Regions from separate parts of the Blautia massiliensis (ex Durand et al. 2017) genome, predicted to be linked through region 2. Evidence: riboswitches for the same ligand, from Rfam matches in the RefSeq annotation. Region 2 holds a riboswitch; the other holds the start of a gene.
The links. Region 2 has a riboswitch for ZMP and ZTP ahead of V9W66_RS04350 (formate--tetrahydrofolate ligase). Riboswitches for the same ligand answer to the same signal wherever they lie in the genome.
Positions count from the first base shown of each region.

Region 1: it holds a riboswitch for ZMP and ZTP, as region 2 does, so the genes downstream of both, V9W66_RS15745 (IMP cyclohydrolase) here and V9W66_RS04350 (formate--tetrahydrofolate ligase) in region 2, are expected to answer to the same signal.

Region 1 is NZ_CP146725.1:3,350,977-3,358,093, forward strand. Features, by position in the region: gene guaB (IMP dehydrogenase) at 69-1,523, shown strand; gene V9W66_RS15740 (peptidoglycan recognition protein family protein) at 1,636-2,352, shown strand; ZMP/ZTP riboswitch at 2,450-2,531, shown strand; gene V9W66_RS15745 (IMP cyclohydrolase) at 2,618-3,331, shown strand; gene V9W66_RS15750 (phosphoribosylaminoimidazolecarboxamide formyltransferase) at 3,370-4,554, shown strand; tRNA gene V9W66_RS15755 (tRNA-Gly) at 4,719-4,791, opposite strand; gene V9W66_RS15760 (lysozyme family protein) at 4,958-5,647, opposite strand; gene V9W66_RS15765 (3D domain-containing protein) at 5,810-6,889, shown strand; tRNA gene V9W66_RS15770 (tRNA-Phe) at 6,992-7,064, opposite strand.
Region 2 is NZ_CP146725.1:898,407-905,523, reverse strand. Features, by position in the region: gene V9W66_RS04380 (iron-containing alcohol dehydrogenase) at 1-1,049, shown strand, start outside; gene V9W66_RS04375 (sensor histidine kinase) at 1,099-2,265, opposite strand; gene V9W66_RS04370 (response regulator transcription factor) at 2,262-2,939, opposite strand; gene V9W66_RS04365 (TlpA family protein disulfide reductase) at 3,146-4,294, shown strand; gene V9W66_RS04360 (CD1871A family CXXC motif-containing protein) at 4,322-4,474, shown strand; gene V9W66_RS04355 (4Fe-4S binding protein) at 4,482-5,336, shown strand; ZMP/ZTP riboswitch at 5,615-5,696, shown strand; gene V9W66_RS04350 (formate--tetrahydrofolate ligase) at 5,771-7,117, shown strand, end outside.

The DNA.
Region 1 (7,117 bases), 1.6 Mb from region 2:
CATGAATCTTGTTTTTTGTTACACTAGTTCACAAATTTAAAATATCTTACACAAAGGGAGGAAATGCAATGGGTACTATTATTGGTGAAGGCATTACGTTTGATGATGTCCTGCTGGTTCCGGCTTATTCTAAAGTAATTCCGAATCAGGTTGATGTTTCAACGTATTTAACCAAGAAAGTAAAGCTGAATATCCCCATGATGAGTGCGGGAATGGACACAGTTACAGAGCACAGAATGGCAATTGCTATGGCCAGACAGGGTGGTATCGGTATCATTCACAAGAATATGTCCATTGAGGCACAGGCAGAAGAGGTTGACAAAGTTAAACGTTCTGAGAACGGTGTTATCACCGATCCATTTTATCTTTCAGCAGAGCATACACTGAAGGATGCCAATGACCTGATGGCGAAATACCGTATTTCCGGTGTTCCGATCACAGAAGGCAGAAAACTGGTAGGTATTATCACAAACCGTGATCTTAAATTTGAGACAGATTTCAGCAGAAAGATCAAGGAGTGCATGACTTCAGAAGGACTGATCACAGCTAAGGAAGGAATCACACTTGAGGATGCCAAGAAGATCCTTGCGAAATCCCGTAAGGAGAAATTACCCATTGTAGATGATGACTTTAATTTAAAAGGACTTATTACCATCAAGGATATCGAGAAACAGATCAAGTATCCGCTTGCAGCCAAGGATGCACAGGGAAGACTTCTCTGTGGTGCTGCGGTTGGCATCACAGCAAATGTGCTTGCACGTGTTGATGCGCTTGTGAAAGCTAATGTAGATGTGATCGTAATTGATTCTGCACATGGTCATTCAGAAAACATTCTAAAAGCAGTCCGCGAGATCAAGGCAACATATCCGGAGCTTCAGGTAATCGCAGGTAATGTTGCAACAGGCGAAGCTACCAAGGCTCTGATCGAGGCTGGAGTAGATGCAGTCAAGGTTGGTATCGGACCGGGATCTATCTGTACAACACGTGTTGTTGCAGGTATTGGTGTTCCGCAGGTTACTGCAGTTATGGATTGTTATGAAGTGGCTAACAGCTACGGAATTCCGATCATTGCAGACGGTGGTATCAAATATTCCGGAGATATCACCAAGGCCATCGCAGCAGGTGCCAATGTCTGCATGATGGGAAGCATGTTCGCAGGATGCGATGAGAGTCCGGGAACATTCGAGCTTTATCAGGGCAGAAAATATAAAGTATATCGTGGAATGGGATCTATCGCAGCTATGGAGAATGGCAGCAAGGATCGTTATTTCCAGGAGAATGCAAAGAAGCTTGTGCCGGAGGGTGTTGAGGGCCGTGTTGCGTATAAAGGACATGTTGAGGATACCGTATTCCAGCTGATCGGTGGTTTAAGATCCGGTATGGGTTACTGTGGAGCAGAAAATATTGAGAAGCTTAAGACAACAGGCAGATTCATCAAGATTTCAGCTGCATCTCTTAAAGAGTCACATCCACATGACATCCACATCACAAAAGAGGCTCCAAACTACAGTGTAGATGAATAATAAAGGAAAAAAAGGTAAGACCGGTAAAAAGTCACCCAGGCCGTCCCATAGCGGGCGGCCTGTTTCCGTAAAGAAAACTTCCTCCGGGTCTTCCAGAAGAAAAAAGAAGTCTTTGAGAAAAAAGAACCCGATCAAGATCCTGCAGAGGATTGTGCTGATATGTATCATTGTGATCGTTGCTTTTGCTGCGTGTGCGTTAGGATACGCATTTTTTGAGATGCGCATGGAACAGAGTGAAACTCAGTCCGGACAGGAAGAAATATCCGGGAATGCCAGCGGAAATGGCGGACCGGAACAATGGCAGGCAGAAGGAGCACCTTTTATTGATGTGGAGCTTCTGACACCGAATTCCTATTCCAGACCACAGATTTCTATGGAACAGGTAAATTATATAGCCATTCATTATACGGCCAATCCGGGATCTACTGCCGTATCCAACCGGAATTATTTTGAAAATCTTGCGACAACGCAGGACAACAAAGTCAGCAGTCATTTTGTGATAGGGTTGGAGGGAGAAGTGGTACAATGTATCCCTACTTCGGAAATATCCTATGCCACAAATTCCAGAAATGTAGATACCATATCCATTGAATGCTGCCATCCGGATGAAACAGGGCAGTTTAATACAGCAACCTATGATTCGGCGGTAAAGCTGACAGCGTGGCTTTGTACACGCTTTGGACTGACTTCGGATCAGGTGATCCGTCATTATGATGTCACAGGTAAAGACTGTCCGAAGTATTATGTGGAAAATCCCGATGCATGGATCCAGATGAAATCAGACATTGCAGCACAGATCCAGACAGATTATGCATTACAGGGGAAATAAAGTGTTATTGTTTATTTTGTGAGCAACAAGAAGTCTGGAAAAATAATTTCTGAAAATAGGGGCTTGAAAATTAAGAAGAAGTATTGTAGTATAACAGCAGAAGCTGCATGACTGGCGGAAAGTAGGATTACCTACAGGGAGTGCAGTGAAGTGAGAAGCCGACCGCCTGGGCAGCCTGATAAGGGGTGTCCAGGCGGTTTTTTGTTACCGTTCATATCCTGGGGTAAACCCCGGGCCTTACATTAGACAAGGAGGACTGTGAAAAATGACGACATTTTCACTTGAAAAAGAACTGAAAGAAAATTCCTATCCGGGAAGAGGAATTGTGATCGGACGTTCCGCTGACGGGAAACATGCAGTTACTGCATATTTTATTATGGGAAGAAGCGAGAACAGCAGAAACCGTATTTTTGTTGAGGATGGGGAAGGAATCCGTACACAGGCTTTTGATCCATCCAAGCTTACAGACCCGAGCCTGATCATTTATGCACCGGTACGTGTCCTTGGAAATAAGACCATCGTAACAAACGGTGATCAGACAGATACGATCTATGAGGGAATGGACAGACAGCTCACCTTTGAACAGTCTCTCCGCAGCAGAGAGTTTGAGCCGGATGCGCCGAACTATACACCTCGTATTTCAGGCGTTCTTCATGTTGAAAACGGTAAATTCAATTATGCGATGTCTATTTTAAAGAGCAATAACGGAAATCCGGATTCCTGTCTTCGTTATACATTCGCCTATGAGAATGCGGCGGCAGGACAGGGACGTTTTATCCATACTTATAAATGCGATGGAAATCCACTTCCAAGTTTCGAGGGAGAGCCGAAGCTGGTAGAGATCCCAAACGATATTGATGAGTTTACGGATCTCCTCTGGAAGAGCCTGAACCAGGATAATAAAGTTTCTCTCTTTGTTCGTTTTATTGACATTGAGACAGGAAATTATGAATCCAGGATCGTAAACAAGAATAAATAAGAAAATAGGGATATCACAGAGAACGGAGGAGCTTTTTCATGAAAGAATTACAGTTAAAATACGGATGTAACCCAAATCAGAAACCATCAAAGATCTATATGGCAGATGGAAGTGAGCTTCCGATCCAGGTACTCTCCGGAAGACCAGGATACATCAACTTCCTGGATGCCTTTAATGGCTGGCAGCTGGTACGTGACCTTAAGAAAGCAACCGGACTTCCGGCAGCAACTTCATTTAAGCATGTATCTCCGGCAGGTGCTTCCATCGGACTTCCGCTGAATGAGACACTGGCAAAGATCTACTGGGTAAATGATATGGACTGGAAGAATTTTTCCCCGCTTGCATGTGCGTATGCAAGAGCAAGAGGTGCAGATCGTATGTCATCATTTGGTGATTTTATTTCTCTTTCTGATGTCTGTGATAAAGATACCGCAATGCTGATCAAGAGAGAGGTTTCTGATGGTGTGATCGCACCAGGATATACAGAGGAGGCTCTTGAAATTCTGAAGCAGAAGAAAAAAGGCAATTACAATGTGATTCAGATCGATGAAAACTATGTTCCGGAACTTTTGGAGCACAAACAGGTATTTGGAGTCACCTTTGAGCAGGGCCGTCAGGAGCTGGCAATTGATGATGCGCTGATCTCCAATATTGTAACAGAGAATAAAGATCTTACGGAAGAAGCCAAGAGAGATATGAAGGTTTCTCTGATCATCCTGAAATATACACAGTCCAATTCTGTATGCTTTGTTAAGGACGGACAGGCTATCGGCGTTGGTGCAGGACAGCAGTCTCGTGTACATTGTACACGCCTTGCAGGCCAGAAAGCAGATAACTGGTATCTCCGTCAGTGCCCGAAGGTACTGGAGCTTCCGTTTAAAGACACGATCACACGTGCGGAGAGAGATAATGCCATTGATGTTTACATTGGTGAGGAATATATGGATGTCCTTGCAGATGGTGCATGGGAAAAGACATTCACAGAGAAGCCGGAAGTGTTCACAAAAGAAGAGAAGAGAGCATGGCTGGATGGTCTTACCGGCGTGACACTGGGATCCGATGCATTCTTCCCGTTCAGTGATAATATCGAGCGCGCATATAAGAGCGGTGTAAAATATATTGCAGAGCCGGGTGGATCTGTACGTGATGACGCAGTTATCGATACATGTAATAAGTATGGAATGGTGATGGCATTTACAGGAATCCGCCTTTTCCACCACTAAAAGATGCAGGCCTTGGCCATGATATGCAGCTGAAATAAAAGATAAAAATATAAAGTCCCGAATCTGGATTTCTGGAAAAAAGAGATCAGACTCGGGACTTTTTGATCGAAAAAGGATAGTTTTAAAAATAAAAAAAGAACTCTGAAAAACTCAGAGTTCTGAAGAGCGATAGACGGGGCTCGAACCCGCGGTCTCGACCTTGGCAAGGTCGCGCGTTACCAACTACGCCACTATCGCATATGCTTTATCGCTTCAAGTATTTCCCTCAGCGACAAGACATATATTAGCATAAATTTTATATTCTGTCAAATGTTTTTTGGAATTTTTTTGAAATTATATACAACATATAAAGTTTATTCCAGACATCTGAAATAGAACTTGTATATGACAATATTTCGGTGGTTTATGAGTTATTGTCTAAGTGGTAATAGCGCAAAACATGATCCGGATAGTATTGGTCACCATAGTCCCATGGACCGGCAGGATCATGAAGGGGATCATCTTCATCACGTTGTGTGTTGCCGCTTGCCATCTGAGCAAAGGCCTGAGCACTTTGGGCCGTCCACACAGTCTGACCGTTTTCTTCCAGATAAGCAAAATAGGAATCGGCTCCGAAATTGTATGCCTGCAGAGCCAGACGGATTTTGGAAAGATCAGTCGGACCGGTACAGCCGGCTTTATCCAGAGCATATTTCAGTTCCTGGATGCCACAGGAAATAGAGTAAGAAGGATCTGTGATACCATTGGGCTGCTGCGGATATCTGGTGTTGTAGGCTCCTTCTGAGGACTGCATGGGATCGGTACCCTGTCCGGAGCTTTCCTGCATCATCACAGCCAGGATCAGGTCTACATAGTCGGACATATCATATTGTGCTGCTTCGCTGGAAACCTCATCGCGATAAGCTTCACAGGCTGCATTGATCTGATGGGCTTCCTCCTGCCTGCCGGAAAATTTGGAAAAACGCAGAAGGATACAGCCCACGATCAGCAGAAAAAGACATGTCAGAAAGATCTTCTGCCTTCGCACCTGCTGTACACGGAGTCTGTGGCGCTGTTTTTTAGTAAGGGTTGGTTTCTTGTGTTTTATATTCATATAAGTATTGTATCCGTTACGGATAGATTTGACCAGTTAAAAAATATGATCTTTTTGTTAAAAATTTCTGAAGACTGTCCTGTGAAATTGCAAAATATGATCTGATATGCTATGATAGTCGGGACAAACCGTAGAATGCCGGAAGAAAGGAGGCAAGATTTCATGCGAAAAAAGCTTCTGGCAGTTATTTTATGTGCTTCTATGCTTTTCCCTGCATCCGTATCAGCAGAGGTACTGGGATATGAAGCAACACTGGATACATATACAAAGGAGAAAAAAACACCTCAGCAGTTTCAGATCGATGATGGGGCGGGAAATACAGTAAATGTTTTGGCGAAGAGTGATACGCTTTATGTTACAGCGAAAAATACGGAAATCCGGTCCAATCCGGGAGACAGTGGTACAGAGCTGCGTTCTGTGATCCTGGGAACGAAACTTGAAAGAGTTGCAGTCTGTGACAATGGCTGGAGCAAGGTGACCTTCCAAAAGAAAGGTGAGGACAAGATCATCGGTTATGTTTCGGACAGCGTGCTCAGTGATACGGAGATCGTAAATAAATTTACGGATACAGTTACAGCGGCACAGGACAGTGATATCCTGGATTATCCCGGCAAGAAGGACGGAGAGGTTGTAGGAGAGGTCCTTCAGGATGATGAACTGAAAAGAACAGGTACGGTAGATGCTATCTGGAGTAGGATCGTTTACACAGATGACAGTGGTTCCGATCACGTCGGCTATATTCCGACCAGCTGTCTGGAAGGTTATCAGGCTACGGAAGTGGCCAAGGCAGAGCAGGAAAAGAATACAAAAGCAGGATCCCTTACCAAGAGTTCCGGGGAGGGCGTTTTTGCGGATGCGGTGGATGGTGTAACTTCCACAGGTGGTTCCGGAAGTACCGCAGCTGGCGTACAGATCGGAACGCCGGTATCAGTATCTTCTGACGCGACATTGAAACCACTGGGAACATTCCGGATCACGCATTATTGTCCGTGCAGCATCTGCTGCGGACCATGGGCGAATGGAATTACTTCCACAGGAGTAACGGCCACTACCAACCGTACGATCGCAGTGGATCCGAGTCAGATCCCATACGGTTCCAAAGTAGTGATCAATGGACAGGTTTATGTTGCAGAGGACTGCGGAGGAGCGATCCGGACCAATTGCATTGATGTATATGTGGCAACACACTCCGAAGCAGAGCAGAAGGGCGTGTTTTATACAGAAGTTTATTTGCTTCAGTGATCAGAAAAAGACTGCTGTAGATTCCACAAGGGATTTGCAGCAGTTTTGTATAAAAAAACTCTGACCAGCAGAGGCTATTCTGCGATCAGAGTAAAAAAATAATGCCCAGAGCCGGAATCGAACCAGCGACACGAGGATTTTCAGTCCTCTGCTCTACCAACTGAGCTATCTGGGCATGTCTCTTTCGAGTACTTTGTTACTTTAACACATTTATGTAGAGAATGCAAG
Region 2 (7,117 bases):
GCTTTATCATATCCGGCCCCACACTGAACAGACTTGGCGTAGTCGGGCAGTGTGAAGAAATCCTTACACAGGCCGGCATTGCAGTCAGCACCTTCTGTGATACAGAGGGAAATCCATCCGTGGAGACTGTGGAACGTGCAGCAGAAGCATTCCGGGCAAGCGGGGCAGATTTTATTGTTGCTCTTGGCGGCGGTTCCCCTATGGATGTGGCAAAAGCCGTAGGCGTTGTGGCGAAATACGGCGGCAGCATCACAGAATATGAAGGTGCAGACAAGGTTCCGGGGGAGATCATCCCGCTGATCGCCATTCCTACAACTGCCGGAACCGGTTCAGAGGTTACGGCTTTTTCTGTTATTACCGATCACAGACGAAATTACAAGCTTACAGTATTTTCCTATAAGCTGATCCCGGCTTATGCACTTCTGGATCCGCTGCTCCTCACCTCCGCACCGGCTTCCGTGGCGGCTGCCTGCGGGATCGATGCGCTGATCCACGCAGAGGAATCCTACGTTTCTCTGGACGCATCCCCATTTTCCGAGGCCATGAGCGAAAAAGCAATGGAGCTGATCGGCCGGAGCATCCGCACTTACGTGGCAGACCGCAGCAATCTGGAAGCAGCTTCCGATATGCTTGCAGGCTCTCTGTTTGCCGGGATTGCTTTTTCCTGGGCAAGACTCGGAAATATCCATGCCATGAGCCATCCGGTCAGTGCTTTTTTCAATGTACCTCACGGTGTTGCAAACGGAATCCTGTTTCCGTATATCGTGAAATATAACGAAGAGGCAGCCTTCGGAAAATATCAGAAGATTTATAATTATATTTCCACGGAAAAGAAATGTGAGTCTGAGTTTTCAAAAGGAATGCTGGAGCAGGCAGTCCGTGAGCTGAACGCCCAGGTTGGGATCCCGGCGAAATTATCGGACGCAGGGGTTACGGATGAGTATTTTGCGCAGATGACAGAGGATGCCATGAAAAGTGGAAACATTGCGGTAAATCCTCAGAAAACCGTTCAGGAGGATATCCTGGCACTGTACAGGGAAGCATTATGAGAGAGAAAGCGAAACAGAAGCAAATAAAGTAAATGTAATACAAACATGTTCAGACTGGCAGCATAATTGCGATTATGCTGCCTTTTTTGCTGCTTTCCAGTACTTTTACCTGTCCGTTATGCTGTCTGACAATTTCACTGACAAGTGCAAGCCCCAGGCCGGCACCTCCCATAGCGCGGCTTCTTGATTTGTCCACACGGAAGAACGGGGTGAAGATTTTTTCCTGATATTCAGGAGGAATGCCGATTCCGGTGTCGGAGACTTCAAGAAAGACGTAATTGACAGATGTGGATGTATCTGTTATTTCTCCGGAAAGGTGGATATTTACGGTTACTTTTCCACCGGAGTGATTGTATTTGATCGCATTTTCCACAAGATTGTACACAGCGCGATACAGCAGCAGATAGCTTCCGGTAATGATGCAGTCTCCCTCCTGCTGGATCAGTTCAACTTCTTTCTGTTCCGCTACGGAAGCAAGGTCGCAGAAAACCTCATCCGTCAGTGCTGCCAGAGAGATACTTTCGGAACGTTCAACAGTCTGTACACCGGTCATATCCAGGAGGATTTCAGCCAGATGGGAAAGTCGCCCGGTCTGTTCCTGGAGCATGGCAAAAATCTCCTGATAATCCTTTAAAGCAGGTGCTTCCCTGCGGGCAAAGACCTCCAGATTTGTCTGGATAACAGCAAGAGGAGTCCTCAGCTCATGGGCTGCATTGGCAGAAAACTGCTTCTGGGCAGTAAATGCCTCATCCAGGCGTGCGAGCATTTTGTTAAATGAAATTGTCAGGCGGGAAATCTCGTCATTGGTAGCAGGAACTTCAAGAGCCTCTGAAAGGTTCTGGACCTCTATTTTGTTTACCTCCTGGCTGAGTCTGCGCAGGGGAAGTAATGCCTGACGGCTGATAAAATAAGTGCAGATGCTGCTGAGAAGGATGATGATCCCTGTTACCATGAGTCCTTTGGTGAGAAACAGTTTTTTGGTTAACTGCAGCTGATCGGAAAGCTCCGGAAATAAGACGGAGGGATTCATATTAAAGGTGATGGGAGCAGAATCTGTGTTATCGATCCGTATCATGTAATCTCCCAGATCCTCCATTCCGGCAACTGCGGACTGGCTGATAAAAAAATACATCAGAATGCAGGTGACTGTCATAAGCAGTGCAGTGATCAGTGTCAGACGCCATTGAAGAGATAGTTTTCCGGTTATTTTTTTCATTGTATAACCTCCGTTAAAATGTAACCCTGGCCGATTTTATTCTGTATCGGATCAAAGCCGAGAGCCGTGCGCAGCTTTTTTCGAAGAGAAGAAATGTGGACACGAATGGAATTGCTGAGACTGTTGACGCTTCCGTCCCAGATATGCTCGATCATTTCTTCCGGGCTTATGATACGGTTCTGATGAAGAAGGAAATATTCCAGAAGAGAACTTTCCTTTCGGGTCAGAGAAAGGGGAAGTCCATCGACACTGGCCTTTCTTGTACGGGTATCAAAGCTGATACGTCCGCATTGCAGACACACATCCTGCTGGATGAATTTTCTTCGTGTCAGACTTCGGATCCGTGCCTCCAGCTCTTCAAAATGAAAAGGCTTTGTGAGATAGTCATTGGCACCGAGATCAAGCCCTTCAACCTTGTCCTGGATCTGTCCTCTGGCAGAGAGGATCAAAACGGGAGTGGAGGTATCGGATTCCCGAAACTGGCGCAGGATTTCCAGCCCATCCACGCCTGGAAGGTTCAGATCAAGAAGGATGAGATCATAATTTTCCACCAGACATAATTCCAGTCCTTCCTCCCCGTCAAAACATGTGTCCGCTTCATAGCCATCCATGCGAAGTCCCTCCGCAATAGACTGGCAGAGCTGCTTTTCATCTTCGATTATCAATATATGCATAATAAATTCTCCTAAAAAACAGTTGATTTTGCTTTGTTATCTATTATATCATGTATAGCATAAAATTCCTGTAAATTTTTTTTGTTTCTTAACAGAGATTTTATACAGGGGATGATATAGTAAGGCTACAGAGAACAAAATTTACATATAAAATATACGCCGGTTCCGGGTAGGGGCCGGTGATATCAGAAGGGAGAATATAAACAATGAAATTAAGAACACAGAAAATAACAGCACTTATGGCAGCAGCGGTATTAGGAATATCTGCATTTGGAAGCGTACCGGTAACAGCGGCGGAAAGCACGGAAACAGCAGATATCGGAGAGGCAATGGCGGTGGATGGAGATGCAGTTTCATCAGATCTGGTAGCAGGTACATTTAAGCCTTCCGATGTAACCTGCAAGGCACAGGATTCTTATGAATATCCGTTTCTGGGACTGAAGCTTTCGCTTTCGAAGGAGCTGTTAAAGCAGATCAAGGACCAGAGCATTGCAATGCTTACCACGGAAGATCTTGAGAATCAGACCAATGCAGTGACATATGCTTATGTAAGCTGGAGCAAAATGACAGAGGAACAGAAAAACGCCGAAATACAGAAGATGGGAACAGGATATGACGACTGGGTGGCAAGTCTGGACAGAATTGGCACAATTGGCGTTTATGACGAAGCTTCACAGAAAAAGCTGGATGAGATCACTGGCTGTACAGAGCATAAAGAGCTTGGAAGCAGCAGTGACGGGAAATACAAATATTATCTGAGCACCAACAAAGATGCAGATGAAAAGCTGACAAAGGAGCTGGGAAAGATCAAAACCGACATTACGGAAATGGCACCGTATCAGAATATTTCCGTGTTTGACCAGCCACAGGATACCAGCGTCAACCCGGAGGATGTAAAATCTGTAGGAAAATTTGAAACAACAGGAATAGATGGAAAAACATATACAGAAAAAGTATTCAGTGACTATGACCTGACGCTGGTAAATGTTTTTACAACCTGGTGTTCACCATGTGTAAAAGAAATTCCGGAACTTCAGGAGCTTTATAAAGAAATGAAAGATAAAGGCGTCGGAGTAGCAGGCGTGGTGCTTGATACTACAGATGAAAAGGGAAATCAGGACGAGGAGGCTGTAAAAAAAGCAGGCATTCTTCAGGAAAAAACAAAAGCAAAATATCCGTTCCTGATACCGGATACTACTATGATGAATGGCCGTCTGCAGGGGATTTCCGCATTTCCTGAAACATTTTTTGTTGACAAAGATGGAAACATTGTAGGCGATACCTATACAGGAAGCCATACACTGGACGAATGGAAGGAAATCGTGGAAAAAGAGCTTAAAAACGTTTCAAAGTAAAAGATGATCATTACGGAGAGTGAAAAAATGATTCGGAAAATAACAGAATCCAGGTGGATCGGACCTGCTCTGGCGGTTTTGGGAATTTTACTGATGATACTGGGAATCTGCAGGGGCGAGGTGTCTGTAGTTTTTACAAAAGCGATCAACATCTGTATGGAGTGTATTGGCATTGGATAATAAGAAGATGAAAATAAATGAATGGCCGCGGCATGGGATCCAGGCATTGTGGGCGGCCCTTACAAACAGTCACATATCAGGGTTTATAACTGGAAAGATCTATACCGGAAAACTGAAAAATGTATGTGTTCCGGGGCTGAACTGTTATTCCTGCCCCGGGGCAAGAGGGGCCTGTCCCATTGGTTCCCTTCAGGCTGTGATCGGAAGCTGGAACTTCAAGATGGCATATTATGTAGCTGGATTTCTGATCTTTGTGGGAGCGCTGCTTGGAAGACTGGTGTGCGGATTTCTCTGCCCCTTTGGACTGATCCAGGATCTGTTGAACAAGATTCCTTTTCCAAAGAAGATCCGGACATTTCGGGGAGATAAGCTTCTGCGAAAACTGAAATATGTGATCTTTCTTGTATTTGTGATCATACTTCCCATGTTTGTAGTAGATATCATGGGCCAGGGAGCACCATATTTCTGCAAGCTGATCTGCCCGGCAGGAACGCTGGAGGGAGGTATCCCGCTGGTGCTGCTGAACAAATCCATGCGAAGTGCAGTAGGCTGGCTGTACATATGGAAAAATACAATCCTGGTGATCACCATTATCTTATCAATTATGATATACCGGCCATTCTGTAAGTATATCTGTCCGCTGGGAGCTTTTTATTCGGTATTTAATAAAGTTTCCGTTTTTCGTTACAGAGTAGATAAAGAAAAATGTGTTCACTGCGGAAAATGCAGAAATATCTGCCAGATGGAGGTCGATCCGACGGAAAATCCAAACAGTACAGAATGCATCCGATGTGGAAGATGTAAAAAGATATGTCCGACACAGGCGATCCGGTGTGGGTTTGCAGGCAAAAATCAGACCTGAATTACTTTAAAAGTGAATTTCCGGATATCAAGTGCCGTTGTTATTGTGAACAGTACGTTTGGAAGTAAAGACATATTTCCGGATTGGGCAAAGAGGAAATTATCATGGAATTGACGAAAAACAGAATTTTCCTTATAACATTCAGTATCTGATGAATAGTACGGAAAACTGAAATGATTCAGAAAATTAGATTGAACTCACTTTAAAAGTGAAAAAATAATTTGACGATTTCTTGACAAGTACTAATAAATATGTTAGTATTCAATCATCAAATTAATAAAGTCTTCGGTGACTGACGGAATTGTGGGATAACCACGAGGGAGCCGGAGATTCGATGAGTCGACCGTCTGGGCAGTATTTGAAGAAATTCAGATACTGCTCTTTTTTATGGGATAAAAAGATCCGGACGGTTGCTGTGGAGAAAGGAGAACATTATGGGATTCAAAAGTGACATCGAGATCGCACAGGAGTGCACAATGGAGCCAATTACCAAGATTGCGGAGAAAGCAGGTATTGATGACAAGTATCTGGAGCAGTATGGTAAATACAAAGCAAAGATCGACTATAATCTCCTGAAAGAAACAGACAAAAAAGACGGCAAACTGATTCTTGTAACAGCTATCAACCCGACACCGGCCGGGGAAGGAAAAACAACTACAACGGTAGGTCTTGCAGATGGAATGCAGAGACTTGGAAAAAATGTTATGGTAGCTCTTCGTGAGCCATCCCTGGGACCGGTATTCGGTGTCAAAGGTGGTGCGGCAGGCGGCGGTTATGCACAGGTAGTTCCGATGGAGGATATCAACCTTCATTTTACCGGTGATTTTCATGCGATCGGTGCGGCAAACAACCTTCTTGCAGCAATGATCGACAACCATATCTTCCAGGGTAATGAGCTGAATATCGACCCGAGAAAGATCACATGGAGACGTTGCGTGGATATGAACGACCGTCAGCTTCGTAATGTAGTAGACGGACTTGGCGGAAGAACAAACGGTATGCCGCGTGAAGACGGATATGACATCACTGTAGCATCTGAGATTATGGCAGTTCTCTGTCTGGCAAGTGATATCAAGGATCTGAAAGAGAGACTTTCCAGAATCATCATCGGATATACTTACGGCAAAGTTGCTGAGCAGAAACCGGTAACAGCAGGAGATCTCCACGCAGAGGGTGCTATGACAGCACTTCTGAAGGATGCCCTGAAACCAAACCTTGTTCAGACACTGGAGCATGTTCCGGCGATCGTTCACGGCGGACCATTCGCAAACATCGCTCACGGATGTAACTCCGTAACCGCTACAAAGATGGCTATGAAGCTTGCTGATTATGCCATCACAGAGGCTGGATTCGGTGCTGACCTTGGAGCAGAGAAATTCCTGGATATCAAGTGCCGTATGGCAGGTCTTACACCAAGTGCCGTTGTTATCGTAGCAACCGTACGTGCTCTGAAATATAATGGTGGCGTTGCAAAAGCAGATCTTAACAATGAGAACCTTGAGGCTCTTGAAAAAGGTATCCCGAACCTTCTGAAGCATGTAAGCAATATCAAAAATGTATACAAGCTTCCATGTGTGGTAGCTATTAACGCATTTCCGACCGATACCAAGGCAGAGCTTGATTTTGTGGAAGCAAAATGCAAGGAGCTTGGCGTAAACGTAGCACTTTCCGAGGTATGGGCAAAAGGTGGCGAAGGCGGAATCAAGCTCGCTGAGGAAGTAATCCGTCTTGTTGAAGAGCCGAATGACTTCACATATGCTTATGAACTGGAAGGCTCCATC